DNA from 4 places in the Pseudomonas sp. AC239 genome. Region 1 is predicted to be linked to each of the others. Evidence: predicted binding sites of a transcription regulator. Region 1 holds the regulator's gene; each other region holds the start of a gene.

Region 1 (7,526 bases):
CGCCCACACCGAACTGCCGCCCTGCTTGAGCAGACGCGCGCCCTCGCGGCCGTCGGCGCCCATGCCGGTCAGCACGACTGCCAGAACTTTGTCGCCGTAGGATTTCGCCGCCGAACCGAACGTGATGTCCACGCACGGCTTGTAATTCAGACGTTCGTCACCCGGCAAAATCTTCACCGCGCCACGGCCGTCGATCATCATCTGCTTGCCACCCGGCGCCAGCAGCGCCAAGCCCGGACGCAGGATGTCGCCATCCTCGGCTTCCTTGACGCTGATGCGGCAGAGTTTGTCGAGACGTTCGGCAAACGCTTTGGTGAACGCCGCCGGCATGTGCTGGATCAGCACAATCGGCGCCGGGAAGTTCGCCGGCAATTGCGTCAGTACACGTTGCAGCGCAACCGGGCCGCCAGTCGATGTGCCGATGGCCACCAGTTTGTAGGCTTTGCGTTTCGGTGCTGGCGACGAAGCGCTGGCAGCGGAGGCACGGGCAGGCGTTGGCGCCGGACGTGCCGGGACAGCGCTGCTGTGGCTCGTGTGGCTGCCGTAGCTCGACGCTGCCGGAGCAGGCGTCGGCGCTGGCGCAGCGGCGGGAGCCGGCGCGCTGTAGGCACTGAAACGACGGTTACTGCGCGAGATGCTGTGGACTTTCTCGCACAGCAGTTGCTTGACCTTCTCGGGGTTGCGCGAGATGTCTTCGAAATTCTTCGGCAGGAAATCCACCGCACCGGCGTCCAGCGCATCGAGGGTTACCCGTGCGCCTTCGTGAGTCAGCGAGGAGAACATCAACACCGGGGTCGGGCAGCGCTGCATGATGTGCCGCACCGCCGTGATGCCGTCCATCATCGGCATCTCGTAGTCCATGGTGATCACGTCAGGCTTGAGGGCCATGGCCTGATCGATCGCCTCTTTACCGTTGGTGGCCGTGCCGACCACCTGGATGCTCGGATCCGACGAAAGAATTTCCGAGACGCGGCGGCGGAAAAACCCCGAATCGTCCACCACCAGGACTTTGACTGCCATAAACACTCCATTAGGTGCAGCAGCGCGTCATCGCGCCGCCGCCCCGGATTCAAATACGCTTCGTGGCGTAACGCTTGAGCATGCTTGGAACATCGAGAATCAGCGCAATGCGGCCGTCACCGGTGATGGTGGCGCCGGACATGCCCGGAGTTCCCTGAAGCATTTTGCCCAATGGCTTGATGACCACTTCTTCCTGGCCGACCAGTTGATCGACGACGAAGCCGATCCGCTGAGTGCCCACCGAAAGAATCACTACATGGCCTTCGCGCTGCTCTTCGTGAGCGGCGGAGCTGACCAGCCAGCGCTTGAGGTAGAACAATGGCAGCGCTTTGTCGCGCACGATCACCACTTCCTGACCGTCGACGACGTTGGTGGTCGACAGGTCGAGGTGGAAGATTTCGTTGACGTTGACCAGCGGGAACGCGAACGCCTGATTGCCAAGCATGACCATCAGCGTCGGCATGATCGCCAGGGTCAGCGGCACCTTGATGACGATCTTCGAGCCCTGGCCCTTGGTCGAGTAGATGTTGATCGAACCGTTGAGCTGGGAAATCTTGGTCTTCACCACGTCCATGCCGACACCACGGCCGGACACGTCGGAGATCTCGGTCTTGGTCGAGAAACCCGGGGCGAAGATCAGGTTGTAGCACTCGGTATCGCTCAGGCGATCGGCCGCGTCCTTGTCCATCACGCCGCGTTTTACCGCAATGGCGCGCAGCACGTTCGGGTCCATGCCTTTGCCGTCGTCGGAGATCGACAGCAGGATATGGTCGCCTTCCTGCTCGGCCGCCAGCACCACGCGACCGCCACGGGCCTTGCCCGATGCTTCGCGTTCTTCCGGCGACTCGATGCCGTGGTCGACGGCGTTGCGCACCAAGTGGACCAGCGGGTCGGCCAGAGCCTCGACAAGGTTTTTGTCGAGGTCGGTTTCTTCACCCACCAGTTCCAGGTTGATCTCTTTCTTGAGCTGACGTGCAAGGTCGCGAACCAGACGCGGGAAGCGCCCGAAGACCTTCTTGATCGGCTGCATCCGCGTCTTCATCACGGCGGTCTGCAGGTCAGCGGTGACCACGTCGAGGTTCGACACGGCCTTGGACATGGCTTCGTCGCCGCTGTTGAGGCCCAGGCGCACCAGACGGTTACGCACCAGCACCAGCTCGCCGACCATGTTCATGATCTCGTCGAGCCGCGCGGTGTCGACGCGTACGGTGGTTTCCGCTTCGCTGGCCGGTTTCTCCGCGGGCGGTGTCGCAGGAGCGCGAGCCGCAGCCGGTGCAGCAGCGGCGGCCGGTTTCGGTGCCTCGGCTTTCGGCTCAGGCTTGGCCGCAGGTTTCGGCGCAGCAGCGGTAGCCGGAGCTTTCGCCGCTGGCGTGGCGACGCTCGAGGCAGAGCCGCCAGTCGCAGCGCTGGCGTCAAACTTGCCTTTGCCGTGCAATTCGTCGAGCAGCGATTCGAATTCGTGATCGCTGATCAGGTCGCTGCCGGCCGCAGCGGCTGCCGGTGCAGCAGGGGCTGCCGGCGCCGAAGCAATGGCCGATTCCAGCGCGTCAACGGCGAAGTTGCCCTTGCCGTGCAACTGATCGAGCAAGGCTTCGAATTCGTCGTCGGTGATGTCCGAGCTGTCGCCCGCAGCAGGTGCGGCCGGAGCCGCTGCTGCGGGCGCCGGAGCGACCGCATCGACAGCGAACTGGCCTTTGCCGTGCAGTTGATCGAGCAGCGATTCAAATTCGGCGTCGGTGATTTCATCGCTGGCGGCCGTGTCGGCAACCTGCGCCGGAGCAACAACAGCGGCCGGGGCCTCGGCCTGAGCCTTGACGGCATTCAGCGAGTCCAGCAGTTGTTCGAATTCGTTATCGGTAATGTCGTCCGATGCGCTTTCGGCGACCGGCTCTTCCACCACTTCTACCGGTGCGGCCACGGCTTCATCCGCCGATTGCGGCTCGGCCAGACGCGCCAGCGCGGCCAGCAGTTCCGGCGTCGCGGCGGTGATCGGTGCACGTTCACGGACTTCGCTGAACATGCTGTTCACCGCGTCCAGTGCTTCGAGCACCACGTCCATCAGTTCTGCATCAACGCGACGCTCACCCTTGCGCAGGATGTCGAACACGTTTTCGGCGATGTGACAGCACTCCACCAGCTCATTGAGCTGAAGGAAGCCGGCGCCCCCTTTTACAGTGTGGAAACCGCGAAAAATTGCATTGAGCAGATCTGCATCATCCGGGCGGCTTTCCAGCTCGACCAGTTGTTCGGACAGTTGCTCAAGAATCTCGCCGGCCTCAACCAGGAAATCCTGAAGGATCTCTTCATCGGCGCCGAAGCTCATTAATGGGGTGCTCCTACAGGTCTAAAAACCCAAAAAACCCGAATTCCGAAACTCTAGAATCCAAGGCTGGATAACAAATCGTCCACATCGTCCTGACCGGACACAACGTCTTCTCGTTTATCGGCATGAATCTGCGGACCTTCACCCTGCGAGAGATGTTTTTGTGGATCTTTTTCAGCAAGCATTGCGGCGCGGTCATGTTCGATGCCCGCAAAGCGGTCGACCTGACTGGCCATGAGCACGAGTTTGAGCAGATTGCTTTCGACTTCGGTGACCAGTTGGGTCACACGCTTGATCACTTGACCTGTGAGGTCCTGGTAATCCTGAGCCAGCAGGATGTCGTTGAGGTTGCTCGACACCGCACGGTTGTCCGTGCTGCTGCGTGACAGAAAACCGTCGACCCGGCGCGCCAGTTCGCGGAACTCTTCAGCCCCGACCTCGCGACGCATGAAGCGGCCCCAATCGGCGCTCAAGGTCTGCGCTTCATCAGCGAGACTGTTGACCACCGGCGTGGCGCTTTCCACCAGATCCATGGTGCGGTTGGCCGCGGCTTCCGTCAGCTTGACCACATAGCCCAGGCGTTCGGTGGCGTCGGTGATTTGCGACACTTCCTCAGCCTGCGGCATGTGCGGATCGATCTGGAAATTGACGATCGCACTGTGCAGTTCACGTGTGAGCTTGCCCACTTCCTGATACAGGCCGCGGTCACGGGTCTGATTGAGCTCATGGATCAGTTGCACCGCGTCGCCGAACTTGCCTTTTTCAAGGCTCTCGACCAGTTCGACTGCGTGTTTTTTCAGGGTCGATTCGAAATCGCCCTGTGATGATTCGTTATGCTCCATAGCTCCCCCGCGCATTCATCAGCCGATGCGTTCGAAAATCTTCTCGATTTTGTCTTTCAACGCTTGAGCCGTGAAAGGTTTGACTACGTAACCGTTCACACCGGCCTGAGCGGCCTCGATGATCTGCTCGCGCTTGGCTTCAGCAGTCACCATCAACACCGGGAGGTGCTTGAGTTTTTCATCGGCGCGCACGTGACGCAGCAGGTCGATACCGGTCATGCCCGGCATGTTCCAGTCCGTTACCAGAAAGTCGATGCTGCCGCTGTTGAGCACCGGAATGGCGGTGACGCCATCGTCGGCCTCGACGGTGTTGGTGAACCCAAGATCGCGCAGCAGGTTCTTGATGATCCGCCGCATCGTTGAGAAGTCATCAACGATGAGGATTTTCATGTCTTTGTTCAATTCGACCTCCAAGCAGTCTTAAACGCGCCCAGCACCTGGACGCGCCACTTCAATCAATCGGCATAGCACTCGAAGTTTGTCTGGAGCACAACGGATCGAGACCGGCGCCGTTCATCACCGCACCAGCCTCGTTTCGCAGTGTCCCCACACTGCCTTCAGCGCGCTCGCCACTCCCCCAAACGCCCCCGCAGACGGGCCGCGCACTGGCTGTGTAACTGGCTGACCCGCGATTCACTGACGCCAAGGACTTCACCGATTTCCTTGAGGTTCAGCTCTTCGTCGTAGTACAGCGCCAACACCAGTCGCTCACGCTCCGGCAAATTGGCAATCGCGTCCGCCAGCGCCGACTGGAAGCGTTCATCTTCCAGATCGCGTGACGGCTCCATATGAGCACTCGCGCCATCCTCGTGCAGCCCTTCGTGTTCGCCGTCCTGCAACAGGTCGTCGAAACTGAACAGGCGGCTGCCCAAGGTGTCATTCAGAATCCCGTAGTAATCGTCGAGACTCAATTGGAGTTCGGCCGCAACCTCGTGATCTTTAGCGTCACGGCCGGTTTTAGCTTCAATCGAGCGAATCGCGTCGCTGACCATCCTGGTATTACGGTGAACCGAGCGTGGCGCCCAGTCCCCTTTGCGCACTTCATCGAGCATCGCGCCGCGGATTCGAATGCCCGCGTACGTTTCGAAACTGGCGCCTTTGCTGGCGTCGTATTTGGTCGAGACTTCGAGCAAACCGATCATCCCGGCCTGGATCAGGTCTTCGACCTGCACGCTGGCCGGCAGGCGTGCCAGCAAGTGATAGGCAATGCGCTTGACCAGTGGCGCGTAGCGCTCGATCAATTCGTATTGCGCGTCACGCGCCGACTTTTTATAAAGATTCATGCCACTGGCGGTCATATCACAGGCCCTGCGGTTTGCTGCACGAGACGCTCGACGAAAAATTCCAGATGCCCGCGCGGGTTGGCCGGCAGCGGCCAGGTGTCGACCTTCTGGGCGATGGCCTTGAAGGCCAGCGCGCACTTGGAACGGGGAAAGGCTTCGTAGACGGCGCGCTGCTTCTGCACTGCCTTGCGCACGCTTTCGTCGTACGGCACGGCGCCGACGTATTGTAGGGCGACGTCGAGAAAGCGATCCGTGACCTTGGTCAACTTGGCGAACAGGTTGCGCCCTTCCTGCGGGCTCTGCGCCATGTTGGCCAGCACGCGGAAGCGGTTCATGCCGTAGTCGCGATTGAGCAACTTGATCAGCGCGTAAGCGTCGGTGATCGAAGTCGGCTCGTCGCAGACCACCAGCAAGACTTCCTGGGCGGCGCGCACGAAACTGACTACCGAGTCACCAATGCCCGCAGCGGTGTCGATCACCAGCACGTCGAGATTGTCGCCGATGTCGCTGAACGCCTGGATCAGGCCGGCGTGCTGCGCAGGACTCAGGTGCACCATGCTCTGCGTGCCGGAGGCCGCCGGCACGATGCGAATCCCGCCCGGGCCCTGCAACAGCACGTCGCGCAGTTCGCAACGGCCTTCGATGACGTCGGCCAGTGTGCGCTTGGGTGTCAGCCCCAGCAGAACGTCGACGTTCGCCAGGCCGAGGTCGGCGTCCAGCAGCATGACCCGACGGCCAAGCTCTGCCAGCGCCAGCGACAAGTTCACTGACACGTTAGTCTTGCCGACGCCACCTTTGCCGCCGGTCACCGCGATCACCTGTACGGGATGCATGCTGCCCATGTTATTTCTTTACCTTGTCTTGCATAGACGGAGGCCACATTACTGGCTGCGCGTTCCTGATCGGAACAATGCGTGGCAGACCATCGATGTAGGTACAAAAACTGTTCATGATTACCTCAGCCAACCTGCTTGGTCGGGCTGTGATAGATATCAGCGAACATGTCAGCCATGGCTTCTTCGCTGGGTTCTTCCTGCATTTGCACGCTGACGGCGCGGCTGACCAGCTGATGACGACGCGGCAGATGCAAATCATCCGGAATCCGTGGGCCATCGGTCAGGTACGCGACCGGCAATTCATGACTGATCGCCAGGCTCAACACTTCGCCGAGACTGGCCGTTTCATCCAGTTTAGTCAGGATGCAGCCGGCCAGCCCGCAACGCTTGTAACTGTGATAAGCGGCGGTTAGAACCTGTTTCTGGCTGGTGGTTGCCAGGACCAGATAATTTTTCGAGCGAATGCCACGCCCGGCCAGGCTCTCAAGCTGCATGCGCAACGCCGGATCACTGGCTTGCAGGCCGGCAGTATCGATCAAAACCACGCGTTTGCGTAGCAGTGGATCCAATGCCTGCACCAGCGACTGACCCGGATCGACGTGCGTTACCGGCACGTTGAGGATGCGCCCGAGGGTTTTCAATTGTTCCTGCGCGCCGATGCGGAAGCTGTCCATACTGACCAGCGCAACATTCTGCGCGCCGTACTTGAGCACATAACGCGCAGCGAGCTTGGCCAGCGTGGTGGTCTTGCCCATGCCGGCGGGGCCGACCATGGCAATCACACCGCCCTCTTCCAGCGGCTCGACTTCCGGTACGGCGATCATCCGCGCCAGGTGCGCCAGCAGCATGCGCCAGGCCTGACGGGGTTCTTCGATATCGGTGATCAGTGCCAGCAGATCGCGCGACAGCGGGCCGGACAGGCCAATGCGCTGCAGACGGCGATACAGATTGGCCTGGGCCGGACGGCTGCCTTGCAGCTGATTCCAGGCCAGGGTGCCGAGCTGCACTTCCATCAGCTCGCGCAGGCTGTTCAATTCAAAACGCATCGAATCCAGCGCACGCGGATCGACACCCGCCGAAGCTTGCGCAGGTGCTGCGGCCGGACGCGTCGGTGCAGCATAGGTCGGCTCGCTCAGCGGCTCGGCAGCGGTCAGCGGCAGGCCTGCGGTCAATGGCAGCCCGGCGAACAACTGCTGATTGGTGTTGCCGTCGGCTTCGCCAC
Region 2 (7,526 bases), 1.2 Mb from region 1:
TTTCGATGATGACGTCGTTATCCGGGTCCAGACCGGTCATTTCCAGGTCGATCCAGATCAGGTTCTGCGGGTTTTGCATATTCGGGCTCCTAGGCAATGCTGCGCAGTTTAGCCTAGGCCGGTAGCCGGGCGTGCTAAACTCGCGGCCGTTTTACCTAATCGCTGCATTCTTCAGACGGAACACCCATGGCCAAACGCCAACTCAATCGTCGTCAAAACTGGCGCATCGAAAAGATTCAGGGCGAGCGCGCCGCACGCGCCGCCAAACGCGAGTCCTCGGCGGTCGAAGCCCTCGAGGGCGGCGACCTCGGCCCTGAACAGCACGGCCTGGTGATCGCGCACTTTGGCGTGCAGGTCGAAGTCGAAGCTGTTGACGGCGAACTCGCCGGTCAAGTGTTCCGCTGCCACTTGCGCGCCAACCTGCCGGCGCTGGTCACCGGCGACAAAGTGGTCTGGCGCGCCGGCAACCAAGGCATTGGCGTAATCGTCGCGCAACTGCCGCGCAGCACCGAACTGTGCCGTCCCGACAGCCGTGGCCAGCTCAAGCCGGTTGCCGCCAACGTCGACATGATCGTCATCGTCTTCGCGCCGCTGCCCGAGCCGCACGCCAACCTGATCGACCGCTATCTGGTCGCCGCTGAACACGCTGGCATCCGCCCTCTGCTGCTGCTGAACAAATTCGACCTGATCGATGAGCAGAACGCCCCGGCACTGAACGCGTTGCTGGCGGTGTACCGCACGCTGGGTTATCCGGTGCTGGAAGTCTCGGCGCACCACGGCGACGGCATGGAGCAGTTGCAAAAGCAGCTCGACGGGCGCATCAGCGTATTCGTCGGCCAGTCCGGCGTTGGCAAGTCGTCGCTGGTCAACAGCTTGTTGCCGGAAGTCGAAACCCGTGTCGGGCCGTTGTCCGAGCTGTCCGGTCAGGGCACGCACACCACCACCACTGCGCGGCTGTTCCATTTCCCCGGAGGCGGTGAACTGATCGATTCCCCGGGCATCCGCGAATTCGGTCTGGGCCACGTCAGCCGCGCCGACGTCGAAGCCGGTTTCATCGAGTTCGACGACCTGCTCGGCACTTGCCGTTTCCGCGACTGCAAGCACGACCGCGAACCGGGTTGCGCCCTGCTCAAGGCGCTGGAAGACGGGCGCATCCAGCAGCAACGCATGAACAGCTATCGCTCGATCATCGCCAGCCTGCCTGAAAACGGCTATTAAACAGCCACGCCGGCAGCCCTGCACGATGGGCTGCCGATTGTTGGACTGCATCTGACTCACGCCCCTCCTCCTTAAACATCAGCCTCGTCTGTAGGCTTTTGCGCGCCTGCTTGCAGGACATTTCTGTTTTGCCGCGCAGACCTTGTAGGCCCGCGCCAGCGGCCTACATTCGTTTCCTCCTTCGCTCACAGCGACACTCGAGGAAAGCCATGCAAACCTGCGTTTTGTTCTTCATCCATTCGTCTTGCTGCACCGACTTCGGCACGATCCGCCTGCCCACGGTGGTGTAACCATGCGCAAGGCACTGTTTATCGGCATCAATGACTATGCCCATATTTCCGGGCTGAGCGGTTGCTGCAACGACGCCATGGCCATGGCTTCGGTGCTGAAAACCAACGCCAACGGCGATCCCAACTTCAAGAATGTCTTGTTGACGTCCGCCGAGGATTATCTGAGCCGGCAAAAACTCGAAGACCAGATTCGCGAGTTGTTTTCCGGTGACTGCAACGTCGCCCTGCTGTATTTCGCCGGCCATGGCAGTTTCGACGCCGACACTGACGAAGGCATGTTGATCGCGCAAGACTACCGTAACGCCAAGGACGGCATCCGCATCACCGACATCCTCAACTGGGCGGACAAGGCCACGCGGATCAAAAACAAAGTGATCATCCTCGACTGCTGCGAAAGCGGTTCGGCCGGCGAAGTGCGCGCTTTGCGCAGCGAGAGCAGTATGGTCGGCGAGGGCATGACCATTCTCACCGCCTGCAAAAAAGCCGAGCCCGCGCTGGAGGGCGCGCAGCACGGTGTGTTCACCGGCCTGCTCCTGCAAGCGCTGCATGGCGGCGCGGCGAATATCCTCGGCAAAATCACCCCCGGCAGCCTGTACTCCTTCGTCGACAACGCCCTCGGACCGTGGGAACAGCGCCCGGTGTTCAAGACCAATGTTTCGCAGTTCATTTCCTTGCGCGAAGTCTCGCCGCTGATCCCCAAGGACATCCTGCGCAAATTGCCGGACTGGTTCGTCGAAGCCGAATCGGTCTTCCCGCTCGACCCCAGCTACGAACCCACCGAAAAGGCATTCGCACCCAAGCACGGCGAGATCTTCGCCCAGTTGCAGAAGTGCAATCGTCACAGCCTGATCGAGCCGGTCGACGCCGAGCACATGTACTACGCCGCCCTCAACTCCACCGGCTGCCGCCTCACGGCACTCGGCGCCTATTACCGCGAACTCGCCCTCAAAGGACATTTCTGATGCCAGTCTTCATCAGCTACCGCCACATGGATCGCGCCCATGCGATCGCCATCAACACCCGCCTGACCCAGGCGAAAATCAGGACTTACCTCGACGTGCTGGATCCGGAATCGCAGACCACCGACGACATCACCGGGGTCATTACCCGCAACATCACCGAGTGCACGCATCTGCTGGCGGTGGTATCGGAGAAGACTGCGCAGTCCTGGTGGGTGCCGTTCGAAATTGGCGAGGCGACGATCAGCAACCGGCGGATCTGTACGTTCAAGACGGGGCCGGCGCAATTGCCGATCTATCTGGACAAGTGGCCGAAGCTGAGCACGGCCAGCGACCTGGATTTCTTTATCGATGCGTATCGTGATGAGGTGTCGAACAAGCGGTCGATGGCGCTGGATTCGATCAGCGAATCGGTCAAAGGGGCTTACAAGCGCGATGCGGAGATGTTTCATGAACAGTTGAAGAACCGGATTCGTCGGGGATTCTGAGACTGTGCCGGCCTGTCCCCGATTATTTTAGCAACGCTAAGAAAATGGTCAGGGGCATGAACCGATAGCCACAAAAAAGCCGACATCACTGTCGGCTTTTTTTCACTTACTGCTTCGGCGCAGGCGCTGGTGCTGCACTCCCCGGCTCAGCCGGTTTCGGCGCCGCATCGTCAAACAGATTCAAGCGCTCGCGCAACTCATGCGCTGGCACCGGCTGTTTGTCCGCCGGCAACGCATTAGGATCAACCGGGGCTGCCGGAGCAGCACCGTTCTGACCCTGATCTGCCGGTTTCGCCGCCTCAGGACCCTGCGCACCTTCTATGGCAGCCTGGGCTTTCTTGGTCAGCACGACAATGTCGATCCGGCGGTTAACCGGGTTGAACGGGTTTTCCCGATCGAACAACGCCGACGAGGCATAACCGACCACCCGCGCGACCTGCGCATCCGGATAGCTGCCCGCGACCAGAGCACGGCGAGCCGCGTTGGCACGGTTGGCCGACAGCTCCCAGTTGCCGTAATCGCCAGTGCCGATGTACGGCTTGGCGTCGGTGTGGCCGCTGATGCTGATCTTGTTCGGCACCGCTTTGATGGTGTCGGCCATGGCCAGCAGGATGTCTTCGAAGTACGGTTTCAGGCGTGCGGAACCGGAGTCGAACATCGGCCGGTTCTCGGCATCCATGATCTGGATGCGCAGGCCGTTCGGGGTAATTTCGAAAAGGATCTGATCCTTGAATTTCTGCAGTTGCGGATTTTCGTCGACCTTGTTCTGCAGTTCTTGCAGCAGCAGTTCGAGACGCTCCTTCTCGACCTGCTCGGCCATGCCTTCAACCTGTTCGGTGTCGACCGTGACCTTGTCCGGTTGCGGCTGCGACTTCACTTCCGGATTGAGGGTGTTTTCCGGCGCCAGGGTCGGTGTACCACCCAAGTCGATGATGTACGGCGTGCCGCTTTCGGAGAAGCCGACCGGGTCCTTGAAATAACCGGCGATGGCGATCTTCTGTTCCGGCGTAGCGGTGGACAGCAGCCACAGCACCAGGAAGAACGCCATCATCGCCGTGGCAAAGTCGGCGAAGGCGATTTTCCACGCCCCGCCGTGGTGCCCGGCGGCAATGCGCTTGACGCGCTTGACGATGATCGGCTGATTATTTTCCATGACTTAGCGACCGCGAACCGCTTGTTCCAGCTCGGCGAAGCTTGGACGGTGCGCCGGATATAGAACCTTGCGCCCGAACTCGACCGCCAGCGACGGCGGCATGCCGGACGCCGAAGCCACCAGCGAGGCCTTGATGGCTTCGTAGACGTTGAGCTCTTCCTTGGCATCGTGGGCCAGGGAATGCGCCAGCGGACCGAAGAAACCGTACGCCGCGAGGATACCGAAGAAGGTACCGACCAGTGCCGCACCCACGTGCAGACCGATCGACGCCTGGTCACCCTCGCCCAGCGAGGCCATGGTCACCACGATACCGAGTACCGCCGCAACGATACCGAAACCGGGCATGCCGTCGGCGATGCCGTTGACGGCGTGCGATGGGTGCTCGAGGTCTTCCTTGAGGCTGTACAGCTCCATGTCGAACAGGCCTTCGAGTTCGTGCGGAGCCATGTTGCCGGAGGACATGATGCGCAGATAGTCGCAGACAAACGCAGTCATGCGTTCATCCTTGAGCACGGCCGGGTACTTGGCAAAAATCGGGCTCGCGGCGGCATCTTCGATGTCGCCTTCGATCGCCATCATGCCTTCGCGGCGGCTCTTGTTGAGGATCTCGTAGATCAGCCCGAGCACCTCCAGGTAGAAGGTATGGGTGAAGCGCGAACCGAACATGCTCAGGGATTTCTTGAGCACGTGCATCGTCATGTAACCGGGGTTGGCCTGGAGGAAGGCGCCGAGGGCCGCACCGCCGATGATCATCACCTCGAAAGGCTGGATCAGGGCGGCAATCTTGCCGTGGGAGAGCACGTATCCGCCGAGCACGCTCGCGAATACGACGATGATGCCGATAATTTTAGCCATAGGTAGAAGGTACTTGTTTAAGTCGGGTTCAAGGTCATATTCGGAAGTTAAAAAATCTCTTCTTCTACTTATCGGCAAAACTGCGCCAGACTATAGCCAGTTCAGGCGAAAAGCCAATTTAGCCCATGCCGGGCGCGTCTACAGTCAGTGAAGATCTCGTCCAGACATGGCTAATGAAACGAACGTCCCACACGCAAAACCGACCACCCTCGACGGCTGGGTCAAGCTGCTCGACAGCGTCCTCCTGCCCGTACCACAAGAGGCTCACGACAAAGTCTGCCGAGCGATCCGCGACAACCGCAGCTCGCTGCGCGACATCGCCGATCTGATGCAGGACAGCCCGGCGCTGGCCTTGAGCATCATCCGCGAGGCGAATCGTCACACTCACGGCACCATGGCCGCGCCAGCGGAAAATCTCGAGGTGGCAATCAATCGCCTGGGCCTGGCGCGCACCGAAGAATTGCTCGCGCGCCTGCCCGCCGAACCGCACCGGCAGATTCCCAAGGCCTTGCGCCAATTGCAGCTGATCAGCCAACACGCGACACAACAGGCCAACGGTTTTTTCGCCAGTCGCCTGGCGCGGCTGTGGCAGGACATCCACTGGGGCAGCTTGCTGTTTTTGTCGCCGCTGTGGCCGTTGGCACTGACCTATCCGCAGTTGCTCGAAGAGTGGGAACTGCGAGTTATCCACAAGGGCGAATCGGCGGGGGTCGTCGAAAAGCAGTTGTTCGGCGTGCGCCTGTTGAGGATTGCCGAGGCACTGGTCCAGGCCTGGCATCTGCCGATCTGGGTCGAGCAAGGCTACAAATTGCTGCTCAGTGAACAACGCGAACTGGTCAAAGTGCTGCGCATTGCCCGCGACAGCGAACACCCGCTGCGCCAGCAGAATCGCCTCGACGACGACCCGACACTGCGGCGCTGGCTCAACCAGCCGGCGAATACCGTGCTGCTCGCCAACGGCCTGGCGCTGTCGGCGCAACAGGCCTGGGACAGTCTGCACAGCAAGCGCTGGCAGTACCTGACCAGCCTGTATCTGCAGATTTCCATGGACGAAGTGCAGCAACAGTTGCACCAGCAAGCGGCGAACAGCGCGCGTCAGCATGCAATGCCCGATCTGTGGCACCCGGCGGTTTCACTGATTTGGCCGTGGGGCACTCGTCGCTTGCCGGCCGGCATGCTCCCGGCCGCAGCGCCGAATGCGGATGATCTGAGCCAGTGGCGTCGGCAATGCGCCGAACTCCTCGCCGAGCCCAGCCGCTTCACCAATGCCATGAGCCTGACCGTCGCCGCCCGCGAGGCACTGGTGGCCAGCGGCATGCGCCGGGTGATGATTCTGATGGCCGACCGCACACACACGACCCTGCGCGTGCACCAGACCGCCGGTTTGCCGAAGGATGCGGCGGCGCTGAGTTTTGCCGTCAGCCAGAGCAAAGTCCTGCAACGCCTGCTCGCTCAGCAGGCGCAGGTGCGGATCTCGCCGGAGAACAACGCGCAATTCTCGGCCTTGTTACCGGCGAGCCTGCGCACGCTGTTTCGCGGGGAGCACTTATTCCTGCGCTCACTGGTGAATAACGGCCGGGTGATCATGATCGTCGTTGCCGATCAGGGCGGCGGGCCGTTCGCCGACATCACCGTACAAGCCTTCGGCAAAACCGCGCAGTGCATCGAAAAAGCCCTGCACAGCTTTAGCAGCCGTGGCCAATGAGCCTGCGCTACAATCCTCCCCTTTGTGCTCTGGAGACCTCACATGTCTGACTTCTCTGGCTTGTCGCTTGTCATCGAGCCGAGCGACCTGCTGCCGCGTCTGGAGTCCCCGGAACTGATCCTGGTGGACCTGACCAGCCCTGCCCGGTATGCCGAAGGTCACTTGCCCGGCGCACGTTTTGTCGACCCGAAACGCACCCAGCTCGGCCAGCCACCGGCGCCGGGTTTGATGCCGGCGAAAGCCGATCTGCAAGCGCTGTTCGGCGAGCTCGGCCATCGCAAAGACGCGGTCTACGTCGTGTATGACGATGAGGGCGGCGGCTGGGCCGGACGCTTCATCTGGCTGCTCGATGTCATCGGCCATGACAAGTACCACTATATAGATGGTGGCCTGCCGGCCTGGCTGGCAGACGGAATGCCGATGTCGATCCAGGTACCACCCGTAGTCGGCGGCCCGGTCTCGCTGACCCTGCACGACGAACCGACCGCCACCCGCGAATACCTGCAAAGCCGTCTCGGCGCGGCCGATCTGGCGATCTGGGACGCGCGTGGGCCGCTGGAATATTCCGGCGAGAAAGTCCTCGCAGCCAAGGGCGGACACATCCCCGGCGCGGTCAATTTCGAATGGACCGCGGGCATGGACCCGGCGCGTCAGTTGCGCATCCGCAGCGACATGCCGCAGATCCTCGAAAACCTTGGGATCACCAAGGACAAGGAAATCATTACCCACTGCCAGACCCATCACCGGTCGGGCTTCACTTATCTGGTGGCCAAATCCCTCGGTTATCCGCGGGTCAAGGGCTACGCCGGTTCATGGGGCGAATGGGGCAACCACCCTGACACGCCTGTCGAGATTCAA
Region 3 (7,526 bases), 3.0 Mb from region 1:
GGACGGCCTCGACTTCATGCTCAGCATCGACCTGTACATCAACGAAACCACGCGCTATGCCGATCTGATCCTGCCGTCGACCTCGGCGCTGGAAAACGATCACTACGACACCACGTTCAACCTGTTCGCCGTGCGTAACGTGACCCGCTTCAATCGCGCCATCCTCGCCAAGCCCGAGGGTGCGCTGCACGACTGGGAAATCTTCGTCGGGCTGGCCAAGGCCTTCGCCGAGAAAACCGCCAAGGAACTGAAACCGACGATGCCGCCGGCGAAGATGATCGACATGGGCCTGCGCATGGGCCGCTACGGCGATGCGTCCGAGCACAAGCTGTCGCTGGCGACCCTGTACGATCATCCCCACGGCATCGATCTGGGTGCGTTGAAACCGAACTTGGCGTCACGTCTGAAAACGTCGAATCAGCGTATCCAGGCTGCACCGCCGGAGATCCTCGCCGACCTCGCGCGCTTTGCCGCGTTGCAGGCGCCGGCTGCTGATGAATTGTTGATGATCGGCCGCCGCCATGTGCGCAGCAACAATTCGTGGATGCACAATTTTCATCGGCTGGTGAAGGGCAAGCCACGGCATCAGTTGCTGATGCACCCGGATGACCTGGCCAGACGTGGTCTGGCCGACGGGCAACGGGTTCGGGTGAGCTCGCGGGTCGGGCAGATTGAGGTGGAAGTGCTCGCCAGCCTCGACATGATGAAAGGCGTGGTCAGCCTGCCCCACGGGTGGGGCCACGCGCGCCCGGGCGTGCAGATGGCGATTGCCAGCGGCCAGCCGGGGTCGAGCGCCAACGACCTGACCGACGAGTGCCAGCTCGACGAACTGTCGGGCAACGCGGCGTTGAATGGCGTGCCGGTGACGGTGGCGGCGGCTTGAGCGGGTCTGTCGGGGAGACCGAGCATGGCGCTCGGGATTCCGTTACAATGCGCCACCGTGCCGACCTCTGAGTCGGAAAGTTCAGCCGAGGTGCTCCATGGATATCATCGAAACGATTAAAGAGCAGATTGCCAACAACACCATTCTGCTTTACATGAAAGGCTCGCCGAATGCCCCGCAGTGCGGCTTCTCCGCAAAAGCTGCGCAGGCTGTGATGGCCTGTGGTGAAAAGTTCGCGTACGTGGACATCCTGCAGAACCCGGAAATTCGCGCCAACCTGCCGAAGTACGCCAACTGGCCGACTTTCCCGCAACTGTGGGTCGGCGGTGAACTGGTCGGCGGCAGCGACATCATGACCGAGATGGCTGCAGACGGTTCGCTGCAAAGCACCATCAAGGCGGCTGTCGAAGCGGCAGCGGCGAACAAGTCCGAGGCCTGATCAGGCTTTATGTGGGAGCGAGCTTGCTCGCGAGAGCAGTCTCTCAGTTTGCTGTGATGGTGACTGACACGACGTCTTCGCGAGCAAGCCCGCTCCCACATTGGTTTCATGCGACTTCTGCGATCTTTTGATCTTCGGCCAGCAAAAAGCCCCGCACCTCGAAAGAGGGCGGGGCTTTTTGTTGGTTATACGAGTTGACTGAGTATTAAGGCTGAAATCGATAAAGATCGCAGTCTCGTTTCACTCGACAGCTCCTACTCTTCGCCCATCTGCGATTGCAGATAGTTTTCCAGGCCGATCTTGTCGATCAGGCCGAGCTGGGTTTCCAGCCAGTCGATGTGTTCTTCTTCCGATTCGAGAATGTCTTCGAGCAGTTCACGGCTGCCAAAGTCGGCAACGGTCTCGCAATGAGCGATGGCGGCTTTCAGATCAGCGTGACCGGTCTTTTCGATGCGCAGGTCGCACTCGAGCATTTCGCGGGTGTGCTCGCCGATGTGCAGCTTGCCCAGGTCCTGCACGTTCGGCAGGCCTTCAAGGAACAGGATGCGCTTGATCAGCTTGTCCGCGTGTTTCATCTCGTCGATGGATTCTTTGTATTCGTGCTTGCCGAGCTTGTTCAGACCCCAATCTTCGTACATGCGCGCATGCAGAAAGTACTGATTGATCGCGACCAGCTCATTGGCGAGGATCTTGTTGAGATGCTGGATGACTGTAATGTCGCCTTTCATGATCGGAGTCCTGCCCTGTATTAACTGTATATAAGGCGGAGTTTGAGCTTGGCAGTTATAAGTGTCAAACCTAAGTTATTGAATAATAAATGAAAATTAATCGGAATAAGAATGTTTGTGTTCCGCGTCTGGACGCTAAGCAATTGATTTTCAGGCATAAAAAAACCGGACGCGAAGTCCGGTTCTTTGAAATGGGGGCATCAAGCGGCAGTAAATTCTACCGGGTAGGGGATCGCGGCCTGGGCGGTTTGCAGCTTGGTCAGGGTTTCGCGAACCACTTCCTTGGCAAGGCAGGCGCATTTGCCGCACTGGCTGGCGACGCCGGTGGCCTGGCGAACTTCTTTGTAGCTGCAGCAACCTTCATAGATCGCTTCGCGGATCTGTCCGTCGGTGACGCCAGTGCAGAGGCAAACATACATAAGTAAGAACCGTCGCTGGTTGTGACTCAATTGCGATGGATCTTAATGTTAACGAGAATGATTGTCAAAGTGCTTTCGGAACGCTTCGCAGCCAATTTCCCAGCGACTGACGAACGGTATTTTCCAAATGCTCGTCTGACCCCATCAATACGCAGTGGACAACCGAACAGGGAAAATCCGTTAAGGACAGGCCAAACACGCAGTGTATGATGGTCGTCCCTTGCGAAGAGGGTTCGTGTCACAGGGCTGTCGCCTGAGGGTGACAGGCTGGCCCGGACCCTGAACTTCAAGTTTTTACACCAGGAGATATCAATGAGCGTACTCGTAGGCAAACAAGCCCCAGACTTCACCGTCCCGGCCGTACTCGGCAATGGCGAGATCGTTGACAGCTTCACCCTGTCCTCGGCCATCAAAGGCAAATACGGCCTGGTGTTCTTCTACCCGCTGGACTTCACCTTCGTCTGCCCGTCCGAGCTGATCGCTCTGGACAACCGCATGGCTGACTTCAAGGCACGCAACGTTGAAGTGATCGCTGTGTCGATCGACTCGCATTTCACCCACAACGCCTGGCGCAACACCCCGGTCAACAATGGCGGCATCGGCCAGGTGAAATACACCATGGCTGCCGACATGAAGCACGACATCGCCAAGGCGTACGACGTTGAATCCGAAGGCGGCGTGGCTTTCCGTGGCGCGTTCCTGATCGACGACAAAGGCGTGGTTCGCTCGCAGATCATCAACGACCTGCCGCTGGGCCGTAACATGGAAGAGCTGATCCGTCTGGTCGACGCACTGCAATTCCACGAAGAGCATGGCGAAGTCTGCCCGGCCAACTGGAAGAAAGGCGACAAAGGCATGAACGCTTCGCCAGAAGGCGTTGCGGCTTACCTGACCGAGAACGCTGCAGCCCTGTAAGGCGCAACGTCGAGGTACAAAAAAACCGGCCCACGTGGCCGGTTTTTTCATGCGCAGGATTTGCTCGCCAAGGATCAGTCGTCGAAGTCTTCCCAGCCGCCCATCTGCTTCCAGCGATTGACGATGCCGCAGAACAGCTCAGCGGTCTTTTCGGTGTCGTAACGCGCCGAGTGCGCTTCACGACCGTCGAAATCGATGCCGGCGGCCTGACAGGCTTTCGCCAGCACGGTCTGACCGTACGCCAGACCGGCCAGCGTCGCGGTGTCGAAGCTGGAGAACGGGTGGAACGGGTTGCGCTTCATGTCCAGCCGCGCGACGGCTGCGTTGAGGAAACCCAGGTCGAAACTGCTGTTGTGCCCGACCAGAATCGCCCGTTTGCAGCCGTTGGCTTTCAGCGCCTTGCGGATGCCACGGAAGATGTCGGTCAGCGCGGTTTCTTCGCTGACGGCCATGCGCAGCGGGTGATCGAGCTTGATCCCGGTGAACTCCAGCGCTGCCGCTTCAACGTTGGCACCTTCGAATGGCTCGACGCGGAAGAAGTAGGTGTGATCCGGGTAGACGAAACCCTTTTCATCCATGGCGATGGTGGTCGCGGCAATCTCCAGCAGGGCGTCGGTGGCCGCGTTGAAGCCACCGGTTTCTACGTCGACGACAACCGGCAGGTAGCCGCGAAAACGTGCTGCCATCGGATGCCGGGAACCGCCGCCGCCATTTTGACCGTCCAGTTCGTCGTCGAAATGCTCTTCACTCACGCGTGTTCCTCCAGCAGGCGCCAGCGCAGTTTTTCACCGGCGCGCAGCGGGATAACGGTCAGCTCGCCAAATGGCAGACTGGTCGGGGCGGTCCATTCTTCACGGACCAGGGTGATGCGATCGGTGTTAGCCGGCAGGCCGTAGAAACGCGGGCCATTGAGGCTGGCGAAGGCTTCGAGCTTGTCCAGCGCGTTACGCTGTTCGAACGCTTCGGCATACATCTCGATGGCCGCGTAAGCGGTGTAGCAACCGGCGCAACCGCAGGCGGCTTCCTTGGCGTGCTGGGCGTGAGGCGCCGAGTCGGTGCCGAGGAAGAATTTGGCGCTGCCACTGGTAGCGGCATCGAGCAACGCTTCCTGATGGGTGTTGCGCTTGAGGATCGGCAGGCAATAGAAGTGCGGCCGAATCCCGCCGACCAGCATGTGGTTGCGGTTGTACAGCAGGTGATGCGCAGTGATGGTCGCGCCGACGTTGGCCGAAGCCTCGTTGACGAACTGCACGGCGTCGCCAGTGGTGATGTGTTCGAACACCACTTTCAGCGTCGGGAAACGCTCGACCACGCGACGCATGTGTTCATCGATGAAAATCTTTTCGCGGTCGAACACATCGACGTCGCCACGGGTAACTTCACCGTGGATCAACAGCGGCATGCCGACGTCGGCCATGGCCTCGAGCGCCGGGAAGATCTTGTCGATGCTGGTCACGCCGGAATCGGAGTTGGTGGTCGCGCCGGCCGGATACAGCTTGGCGGCGTAGACGAAACCGCTGGCCTTGGCCTGACGAATTTCTTCCGGTTGGGTGCGGTCGGTGAGGTACAGCACCATCAACGGCTCGAACTGACTGCCGGCCGGGCGGGCAGCGAGAATGCGCTGACGATAGCCGTCGGCTTCAGCGGCGTTGCGCACCGGCGGTACCAGGTTCGGCATGATGATCGCGCGCCCGAAGGTGCGGGCCACATCGGCAACGGTATTGGTCAACACGGCACCATCGCGAAGATGAATGTGCCAGTCGTCGGGACGCAGCAGGGTCAGGCGGTCGGACATGAGGGGATTCCAGGCGGGTCAAACTGAGACGAATGCTACCGGAAAAGACTCTTGCAGGCACCCGCTATCAAGTTTTGCCACAAGCGTCCGATATCCCGAAGGTATGCCGTAAACATTGTGTGAATCGGTGTTTGTGTTTCACAAGCCAATGGAGCCTCCCGTGCGCCAGCGTTATTTAGCCCTGCTCAGTGTGTTTGCCAGCCTTCCCGCGATGGCGCTGACCTACCAGACCCGTCTGGAGAACATTGAGTGGACGGTCGCCGGCGACAAGTTCGAATGCCGCCTGACGCAACCGATCACCGATTTCGGCTCGGGCGAGTTCGTGCGCAAGGCCGGTGAGCAGGCGATCTTCCGTCTGAATGCCTACAACGCCATGCTCGGCGGTGGTTCGGCGACCTTGCTCGCGGCCGCTGCGCCGTGGCAGCCAGGGCGCGGCGACATCAATTTGGGCTCGGTGCGTCTGGGCAGTGGCAATGTGTTGTTCAACAGTTCGCAATCGCAGGCCGGCGGTCTCATCAGCGGTCTGCTGGATGGCCGCAGTCCGGTTGTGCGCCGTGCGTCTGGCGACGGCCGGGTTTCCGAAGTTCGCCTATTGCCGGTCAAGTTCAGCAAGGCGTTCAACGACTATCAATCCTGTGTCGCGAAATTGCTGCCGCAGAATTTCGACCAGATCAAGCAGTCGCAGGTAGGTTTCCCGGGGGAGGGCGTTGATCTTGACCCGGCCGCCAAGGCCAAGCTGCAGGTGATGCTCGACTACATGAAGGCCGATCCGACGGTGAACCACATCGAGCTCGACGGCTATTCCGACAACAGCGGCAATCGCCTTACCAACCGCGAACTGTCGCGGCGCCGGGCGCTGGCGGTGGTCGATTTCTTCAAGGCCAATGGCATCCAGGAATCGCAGATCACCGTGCGCTTCCACGGCGAGCAATATCCGATCGTGCCGAACACCAGCAAGGCCAACCGTGCGAAGAATCGTCGGGTCAACGTGAAATTGTCGCGTGTGGCACCGACCACAGCCCCTGCGCCAGCACCGCAAGCGAGTACGCCAGCCACCGCCGCAACGACTTCCTGACTCGCCGGTCATCGTCGCGCTCTCGACAGATTCTGTCGCTTTGTCGTCTTAAGCTGTCGCGCCTCTGTAAATTATCGCGTTTGAGCGGTAGACTCCCCGGCTTTCCGTAGAACCCCGTGGAGTGATGGCATGGCGGACGTAAACAAGGTCGTTCTGGCGTATTCCGGCGGCCTGGACACTTCGGTGATCCTCAAGTGGCTGCAGGATACTTATAACTGTGAAGTGGTGACCTTCACCGCCGATCTCGGTCAAGGCGAAGAGGTCGAACCGGCCCGCGCCAAGGCTCAGGCCATGGGCGTCAAAGAAATCTACATCGACGACCTGCGCGAAGAGTTCGTGCGTGATTTCGTGTTCCCGATGTTCCGCGCCAACACCGTTTACGAAGGCGAGTACCTGCTGGGTACTTCCATCGCCCGTCCGCTGATCGCCAAGCGTTTGATCGAAATCGCCAACGAAACCGGCGCCGACGCCATTTCCCATGGCGCCACCGGCAAGGGCAACGACCAGGTACGTTTCGAACTGGGCGCCTACGCGCTCAAGCCGGGCGTGAAAGTGATCGCCCCTTGGCGCGAGTGGGACCTGCTGTCCCGCGAGAAGCTGATGGACTACGCCGAGAAGCACGCGATCCCGATCGAGCGCCACGGCAAGAAAAAATCCCCGTACTCGATGGACGCCAACCTGCTGCACATCTCCTATGAGGGCGGTGTGCTGGAAGACACCTGGACCGAGCACGAAGAAGACATGTGGCGCTGGACCGTCTCCCCGGAGAAGGCTCCCGACACCCCGCAATACCTGGAACTGACTTACCGCAACGGCGACATCGTCGCGCTGGACGGCGTCGAGATGACTCCGGCCACCGTTCTGGCGACGCTGAACAAGATCGGCGGCGAGCACGGTATCGGTCGTCTCGACATCGTCGAAAACCGTTATGTCGGCATGAAGTCCCGTGGCTGCTACGAGACCCCGGGCGGCACCATCATGCTGCGCGCTCACCGCGCCATCGAGTCGATCACTCTGGATCGCGAAGTTGCTCACCTCAAAGACGAGCTGATGCCCAAGTACGCCAGCCTGATCTACACCGGTTACTGGTGGAGCCCTGAGCGTCTGATGCTGCAACAGATGATCGACGCTTCGCAGGTCAACGTGAACGGTGTTGTGCGCCTGAAACTGTACAAGGGCAACGTCATCGTCACCGGCCGCAAGTCCGACGATTCGCTGTTCGACGCCAACATCGCCACTTTTGAAGAAGACGGCGGTGCTTACAACCAGGCG
Region 4 (7,526 bases), 2.0 Mb from region 1:
TCCATTGTCCACAGTCGCGCCCAGATTGGCGTGGAAGCCCCCGCTGTTACCGTCGAAGTTCACCTGGCCAACGGTCTGCCGTCGCTGACCATGGTCGGCCTGCCCGAAGCGGCGGTGAAGGAGAGCAAGGATCGTGTGCGCAGCGCGATCATCAATTCAGGGCTGCAATTTCCGGCGCGGCGGATCACCTTGAATCTTGCGCCGGCGGATCTGCCCAAGGATGGCGGGCGCTTCGATCTGGCGATTGCCTTGGGGATTTTGTCGGCCAGTGTGCAGGTGCCCTGCCTGACCCTGGATGAGGTGGAATGTCTGGGTGAGTTGGCGCTGTCGGGTGCCGTGCGGCCGGTGCGTGGCGTGCTGCCGGCAGCATTGGCGGCGCGCAAGGCCGGGAGGGCGTTGGTGGTGCCTCGGGCAAATGCGGAAGAGGCGTGCCTGGCCTCGGGCCTCAAGGTATTTGCGGTCGATCATTTGCTGGAAGCGGTGGCGCATTTCAATGGGCACACGCCGGTCGAGCCTTACGTTTCCGATGGTTTGATGCACGCTGCCAAACCCTATCCCGACCTCAACGAGGTGCAGGGTCAGACAGCCGCCAAGCGCGCACTGCTGATTGCCGCTGCGGGGGCGCATAACCTGTTGTTCAGCGGGCCGCCGGGCACTGGCAAGACATTGCTGGCCAGTCGTTTGCCGGGGTTGCTGCCACCGCTTTCCGAATGCGAGGCGCTGGAAGTGGCAGCGATTCAGTCGGTCGCCAGCGGGGTGCCTCTGACTCACTGGCCGCAACGGCCCTTCCGCCAACCGCACCATTCGGCTTCAGGGCCGGCATTGGTCGGTGGCAGTTCGAAGCCGCAACCCGGTGAAATCACCCTCGCCCATCACGGCGTGCTGTTTCTTGATGAATTGCCGGAGTTTGATCGCAAGGTTCTCGAGGTGTTGCGCGAGCCACTGGAGTCCGGGCATATCGTCATCGCCCGGGCCAAGGACCGCGTGCGTTTCCCCGCGCGGTTTCAGCTGGTGGCAGCAATGAATCCGTGCCCCTGTGGATATCTTGGCGAGCCCAGCGGCAAATGCTCGTGCACGCCGGACATGGTCCAGCGCTATCGCAACAAACTGTCAGGACCGCTGCTGGACCGGATCGATCTGCACCTGACTGTGGCGCGTGAAGCGACCGCATTGAATCCGGCAGCCAAGCCCGGCGAGGACAGCGCCAGCGCCGCAGCACTTGTGGCCGAAGCGCGGGAGCGCCAGCAGAAACGTCAGCGCTGTGCCAATGCGTTTCTGGATTTGCCGGGATTGAAGCGTCATTGCAAGTTATCCACAGCCGACGAAAAATGGCTGGAAGCGGCCTGCGAGCGATTGATCCTGTCGCTGCGCTCGGCGCATCGCCTGCTCAAGGTCGCGCGCACGCTGGCGGATCTTGAACAGGCCGATGCGATTACCCGCGAGCATCTGGCCGAGGCACTGCAATACCGGCCAGCGACACCTTAATGCTCAGTCAGATCAACCAGCGGTGCCTGGCGCACTTCGGTGTCACGCCCGGCCTGAATCTCGGTCACCCGCTTGAGAGCCTTATCCACCGCCCCTTTGTCGGCCAGCAAGCTGTAGTTGATCTGGAACTGTTTGTGCTCCTTCGGAGCAATGGTTGGCACTAGATTCAATGGCCGCTGATAGCGACGGTTGTAGGAAAAACTTGTCCCCGGCTCCAGTCCGGTGACGTAGCCCTGCCCTTGGGTATCAGTGTTTTTCCACAGCGAAAATACTGGCAACTGCTGAGTATTGAAGCCAACGGACACGCCGAGGCTGGCGGCCTTGTTGTGCAGCACGGTCAGCGTCTGCCCTTTGGCATCGGCATACGGCACGACGTTATAGACCGTTTCGTCGTAATCCTTGGTTGGCGCGCGATAGGTCTGCCAGTCGGGCAGATCGCCCTTGGCCTTGTCGTTGAACGGCGACACCTGCTTCACCGGCGCAGCGAATTTCGCGCCCTGCTCGAGAAACGGCGTGCTGAAATTGCTGTGATACAGCGCCTGATATTCCTTTGGATAGTCGCCGTTGTTGGTCAGGGTGTCGTTGAGGGCGAAGCTTGCGCTGCCCGGTTCGGTGACCAGCTCGGTCGCTACCGAGAAATCGACTTTCTTGAATGCCTGCTCTTTCAGCTCGCCACGCAGCGTAATGGCATAGGGCGGCTTCTCGTCGATGTGCAGAGTTACGGTGCTGGCCGGTATGTTGGCGGCACGACCATGCAGAGTCAGCAGTTCACCGTTGTCCATGCCGGGATGGCCAACCCACTCGTAGCCGCAACGGGTGACCAGTTCATTGAAGCCTTCCAGCCAACCCAGGCCACCGCGACCGTTGAGTTCGATGAACGCCGGGTTGACCACCTCTTTGACCGGCGAATCCCAGCCCATCCGAACGTCGCCCACCGAAGCCTGCAACACGTTCATGCCACGGGTCGGCACTACCGACAGCTTCATCGTGCCGTTATCGATATCGACAATGCTGACGCCCTCCTGACGACCGCCATGCAGAGTACGCAGGGTCACGGAAAACGCTTTGGCGGTTTTTACGCCGAGTTGCTCACTGGTGATCGTCCAGTTCTTTGCCGGGGTGTTGGCATCGAGCAAGACATAGTCCCAGGCCATGGCGTGGGAAGCGGCAGAGAACGCGCCGAGGGCGACGAGGAGTTTGAGCGGGGTCATGGCAGCAGCCTTTGTTGGAGTTGTGCCATTTTTATAGCGCTGCGGAAACGTTTCAGCAAGTCCAAAGAAGCGGTGGGAGAAAAGCATTCGCGAGCAGGCTCGCTCCCACAGGGACATCTGGCCTTCACAATATTTGTGAATTACGCCGACTACTGTGGGAGCGAGCCTGCTCGCGATAGCTGTTTCAAGAATGCATCAACGGAAGCGGTCAACCTCGGAACGCAGATCCGCCGCCAGCTTCTCCAGCTCTTTAGCGGTGACAGCCAGGTTAGACACCACCTCACGCTGCTCGCTGTTGGCCATGGCAATGCTCTGCAAGTTGCTGCTCAGCAACGTCGCCGTGCTGCTCTGTTCCTGAGTGGCAGTGGTGATCGCGGCAAACTGCTGCCCTGCCGAACGGCTCTGCTCGTCGATCCGCGCCAGCGCCGAGGCGACATTGGCGTTGCGCGACAGGCCTTCCTGCATCAGCACGTTGCCCTGCTCCATGGTGCTGATCGCGTTGCCGGTTTCCTGCTGGATGCTGTGGATCATGCTGGAGATTTCATCGGTGGCCTGACGGGTACGCGAGGCGAGGCTGCGCACTTCGTCCGCGACCACGGCGAAACCGCGACCTTGCTCACCGGCACGAGCGGCTTCGATCGCGGCGTTGAGCGCCAGCAGGTTGGTTTGTTCGGCGATCGAGGTGATCACGCCGACGATGCCGCCGATTTCCTGCGAGCGTTGGCCGAGGGTGTTGATCACCGTGGCAGTGCTGTTCAGCGCACCGGCGATCTGCTCCAGCGACGACGATGCTTCTTCCATCGAGCTGCGGCCAATCTGCGTTTGCTGAGCGTTTTCCTGCGCCAGGCGCTGCGTCGCACCCATGTTGTCGGCAATGTTCAGCGACGTCGCGCTGAACTCTTCCACGGCGCCGGCCATGCTGGTGATTTCGCCCGACTGTTGCTCCATGCCTTCGTAAGCACCGCCGGACAAACCAGACAGCGCCTGCGCACGGCTGTTGACCTCTTCCGAAGCGCGGCGGATGTGCTCGACCATGGTCGACAGCGCCTGGCTCATCTGGTTGAACGCACGGGACAGCTGACCGATTTCATCGTGGCTCGATACGTTCAGACGCACGCTCAGATCGCCCGCGCCCAAGGCCTCGGCCTGACGCACCAGATCGCCCAGCGGGGCAAGTTTGCTGCGCAGCAGCCAGACCACGGAACCGACCGCGAGCAACATCGCCAGCAGGCTGCCGATCGCCAGTTGCGTACCGACGCTCCAGGTCACCGCGCGGATCTCAGCTTTCGGCATGCTCGCCACCACCGACCACGGGCCACCTTCGAACGGCACGGCGATGCTATAGAAGTCTTCGCCCTGGTCGCTCCAGAACTCACCTTTGCCCGGGGTTTTCACCAGGTTGTTGATGGTCGGTACGGCTTGGTCCAGAGCTTCGACGCCGGCAATCGGCACCAGCCATTTGTTCTGCTCGTCGAGGAGCGCCAGCGAGCCGGTCTGGCCGATGCGGAAGCGCTTGAGATTGGCGAACTGCGCGTTCTGCGCGTCGGTGTAGTCGAAGCCGACGTACAACACCGCGATAATCTTGCCGCCTGCATCGCGTACCGGGGTGTACTGCGACATGTAGTAACGCTCGAACAGCAGCGAGCGGCCGACATAACTCTGCCCCGCCATCAGCTTTGCGTACGCCGGGTTGGCATGATCGAGCACGGTGCCAATGGCACGGGTGCCGTCCTGCTTGCTGACGTTGGTGCTGACACGAATGAAGTCTTCGCCGCTGCGCACGAATACCGTGGCCACACCGGCGGTCATCTGCTTGAACTCGTCAACTTCCGTGAAGTTGTTGTTCAGCACCTCGTTGCCCAGGTGCAGGCCCGGGGTCTGCACGCCGGCCACGGTCACTGGCTGATCCGGGTGCACACTCAAACCACTGCCGAAGCGCTTTTCGAACAGACCGCTCAAGCGCAGGGTGCTTTCGCGCAGCGTACCGTGGAAGGTACTCAGCTGATCGGCCAGCAGCCGGGCCTCACTGGCCAGATGCTCTTCACGGGTGGCGAGGTTGGCGGAATCCAGCGAACGCAAGGCGAACACCGTACTGCCGCTGATGACTATCGCCAGTATCACAGCAAGGGCGAGGCCCAACTGCGAGGCGATCCGAGCACGAGGTTGAGACATGAACAGCTCCTGGCCGAGCCACCGAATCCTCCTTGATCGCGGTAATTGCCCGGAAAATATTCTAATAATGGGGTAGCGCAGAACCGGCACGACGGTTCCACATGCTCGTAGTCGGCGGTAAAACCGAATACTTGAGCACTTTGCGTGGGTATGGCGCAGTAGTGGCATTGTGCCGGCTCGAACGTTTCAGCTCAAGCGCTCTACCGTCGGCAGTTGCATGGCACGGACCTCGCCTTGCAGAAAGTCGCTGAGGCGGCGCAAACGTTCACCTCCCGGGCGTGGCTTTGGCCATACCAGGTAATAATTCAGGCCACTGGCGACGGCGGTCGGCCACGGCAGACTCAGGCGCCCCTGCGCGACATCTTCGGCAACCATCAGCAAATCGCCCATGGAGACACCGTAACCACGCGCCGCCGCAATCATGCCCAGCTCCAGCGTATCGAACACTTGTCCGCCCTTGAGCGAGACCTGATCGGACAGCCCCATGCGCTCCAGCCAACTGCGCCAGTCGCGGCGATCCGGGGTCGGGTGCAGCAGTTCAGCGCTCGCCAGGCGCGCCACGTCCCAAGGTTGATCATTGAGCAGGTTCGGCGCGCCGACCGGAATCAGTTCCTCGGGAAACAGCAGGCTCGCTTCCCAGTCCGGCGGGAAATGCCCGTCACTGAGCAACACCGCGCAATCGAATGGTTCGTTGTTGAAGTCCACCGAATCGATATCCATCCACGCACTGGTCAGTTGCACCTCATTGCCCGGCTGTAAATGGCGGAAGCGACTCAGCCGCGCCAACAGCCAACGCATGGTCAGGGTTGAAGGCGCCTTCATGCGCAGAATGTCGTCCTCGGCGCGCAAGGTATTGCAGGCGCGTTCAAGGGCGGCAAAGCCTTCGCGGATGCCGGGTAACAGCAGCCGCGCCGACTCGGTCAGTTGCAGGTTGCGCCCGCTGCGATGGAACAGCCGGCAGGCGAAATGTTCTTCAAGGGTGCGGATGTGCCGACTGACCGCGCTCTGAGTGATCGACAGTTCTTCCGCCGCGCGCGTGAACGAGCTGTGTCGCGCTGCCGCTTCGAATGCGCGCAGGGCATACAACGGCGGAAGGCGTCGGGACATACACAAAGCTCCAGTAGCGGGGATATAGCCAATCCGGCGGGTACGTTTCAGGATGAGTATTAATCATGCCACCCATCCTTTTTATCCCTTTGTGCAACGCCTGCCAAGCGCCGAGAATCGACGCTCTGCTGTTCCCTCTGAAATCAGGTGGTGATGACCATGCGGCATCCTGTGCGTACCGAACTCTGGGCCATCCTGCGGCTGGCGGGGCCGCTGATTGCTTCGCAGTTGGCGCACATGCTGATGGTGCTGACCGACACCCTGATGATGGCGCGCCTCAGCCCCGAAGCGCTGGCCGGTGGCGGCCTCGGTGCCGCGAGCTACTCGTTCGTGTCGATTTTCTGCATCGGCGTGATTGCAGCGGTCGGCACATTGGTGGCAATTCGTCAGGGTGCCGGTGACATCCTCGGCGCCGCGCGCCTGACCCAGGCCGGACTGTGGCTGGCCTGGCTGATGGCCCTCGGCGCCGGGCTGTTGTTGTGGAACCTCAAACCCGTGTTGCTGCTGTTCGGCCAAACCGAAACCAACGTCAACGCCGCCGGGCAATTTCTCATCGCCCTGCCCTTCGCCCTGCCCGGTTACCTGAGCTTCATGGCCCTGCGCGGTTTTACCAGTGCGATTGGCCGGGCGACGCCAGTGATGGTCATCAGCCTCGCCGGTACGGTGGCCAACTTCCTGCTCAACTACGCGCTGATCACCGGCATGTTCGGCCTGCCGCAGCTGGGTCTGACCGGCATCGGTCTGGTCACGGCGATTGTCGCCAACTGCATGGCACTGGCGCTGGCCTGGCATATCCGCCGGCATCCGGCGTATGACGCTTATCCGTTGCGCGCCGGCCTGTCGCGGCCGAACCGGCAATACCTGAAAGAACTGTGGCGTCTGGGCCTGCCGATTGGCGGCACCTATGCGGTGGAAGTCGGGCTGTTTGCCTTTGCCGCGTTGTGCATGGGCACCATGGGCAGTACGCAGATGGGCGCGCATCAAATCGCCCTGCAGATCGTGTCGGTGGCGTTCATGGTCCCGGCCGGGATGTCCTATGCCATCACCATGCGCGTCGGCCAACACTATGGCGCCGGGCAATTGGTCGATGCGCGCATGTCCGGGCGTGTCGGCATCACTTTCGGTGCCGTGGTGATGCTCGGCTTTGCCCTGGTGTTCTGGCTGTGGCCGAACCAGTTGGTCGGCCTGTTCCTCGACCACAACGATCCGGCGTTTGCCGAGGTGATCCGTCTGGCGGTGAGCCTGCTGGCCGTAGCGGCGTGGTTCGAACTGTTCGACGGCACGCAGACGATTGCCATGGGTTGTATTCGCGGGCTCAAGGATGCCAAGACTACGTTTCTGGTGGGACTCGCTTGCTATTGGCTGATCGGCGCGCCAGCGGCGTGGTGGATGGCGTTCCACTTGAACTGGGGACCGACCGGCGTCTGGTGGGGTTTGGCGTTGGGCCTGGCGTGCGCGGCGGTGAGCCTGACGCTGGCGTTTGAATGGAAGATGCAGCGGATGATTCGGCGCGAGCCAGTTGCAGAAAGGTTCGAGGCCATCGGCGCGGAT

Evidence for each region. The regulator FliA, encoded in region 1, starts transcription of late flagellar genes. The targets are predictions, from matches to a motif close to CTAAAGTTTNNNNNNNNNNNGCCGNTAA.
Region 2: a site for FliA is predicted at 5,032-5,059, ahead of motA (flagellar motor stator protein MotA). Genes of this name have one in related genera too.
Region 3: a site for FliA is predicted at 5,246-5,273, ahead of ACZ0AZ_RS03025 (flagellar protein MotY). Genes of this name have one in related genera too.
Region 4: a site for FliA is predicted at 4,977-5,004, ahead of ACZ0AZ_RS07980 (methyl-accepting chemotaxis protein). Genes of this name have one in related genera too.

The regions. Positions count from the first base shown of each region.
Region 1 is NZ_OZ409864.1:3,705,501-3,713,026, reverse strand. Features, by position in the region: gene ACZ0AZ_RS16905 (protein-glutamate methylesterase/protein-glutamine glutaminase) at 1-1,020, opposite strand, end outside; gene ACZ0AZ_RS16900 (chemotaxis protein CheA) at 1,070-3,343, opposite strand; gene ACZ0AZ_RS16895 (protein phosphatase CheZ) at 3,397-4,185, opposite strand; gene ACZ0AZ_RS16890 (chemotaxis response regulator CheY) at 4,204-4,575, opposite strand; gene fliA (RNA polymerase sigma factor FliA) at 4,743-5,483, opposite strand; gene fleN (flagellar synthesis regulator FleN) at 5,480-6,310, opposite strand; gene flhF (flagellar biosynthesis protein FlhF) at 6,427-7,526, opposite strand, start outside.
Region 2 is NZ_OZ409864.1:2,492,161-2,499,686, reverse strand. Features, by position in the region: gene orn (oligoribonuclease) at 1-79, opposite strand, end outside; gene rsgA (small ribosomal subunit biogenesis GTPase RsgA) at 187-1,218, shown strand; gene ACZ0AZ_RS11455 (caspase family protein) at 1,511-2,470, shown strand; gene ACZ0AZ_RS11450 (toll/interleukin-1 receptor domain-containing protein) at 2,470-2,955, shown strand; gene motB (flagellar motor protein MotB) at 3,062-4,108, opposite strand; gene motA (flagellar motor stator protein MotA) at 4,112-4,963, opposite strand; gene ACZ0AZ_RS11435 (HDOD domain-containing protein) at 5,130-6,668, shown strand; gene rhdA (thiosulfate sulfurtransferase) at 6,711-7,526, shown strand, end outside.
Region 3 is NZ_OZ409864.1:664,473-671,998, reverse strand. Features, by position in the region: gene ACZ0AZ_RS03060 (molybdopterin oxidoreductase family protein) at 1-883, shown strand, start outside; gene grxD (Grx4 family monothiol glutaredoxin) at 981-1,322, shown strand; gene bfr (bacterioferritin) at 1,577-2,050, opposite strand; gene ACZ0AZ_RS03045 (bacterioferritin-associated ferredoxin) at 2,251-2,469, opposite strand; gene ACZ0AZ_RS03040 (peroxiredoxin) at 2,782-3,384, shown strand; gene rnt (ribonuclease T) at 3,459-4,136, opposite strand; gene pyrC (dihydroorotase) at 4,133-5,179, opposite strand; gene ACZ0AZ_RS03025 (flagellar protein MotY) at 5,340-6,254, shown strand; gene ACZ0AZ_RS03020 (argininosuccinate synthase) at 6,384-7,526, shown strand, end outside.
Region 4 is NZ_OZ409864.1:1,708,233-1,715,758, forward strand. Features, by position in the region: gene ACZ0AZ_RS07970 (YifB family Mg chelatase-like AAA ATPase) at 1-1,485, shown strand, start outside; gene ACZ0AZ_RS07975 (aldose 1-epimerase family protein) at 1,482-2,696, opposite strand; gene ACZ0AZ_RS07980 (methyl-accepting chemotaxis protein) at 2,892-4,868, opposite strand; gene ACZ0AZ_RS07985 (LysR substrate-binding domain-containing protein) at 5,055-5,975, opposite strand; gene ACZ0AZ_RS07990 (NorM family multidrug efflux MATE transporter) at 6,135-7,526, shown strand, end outside.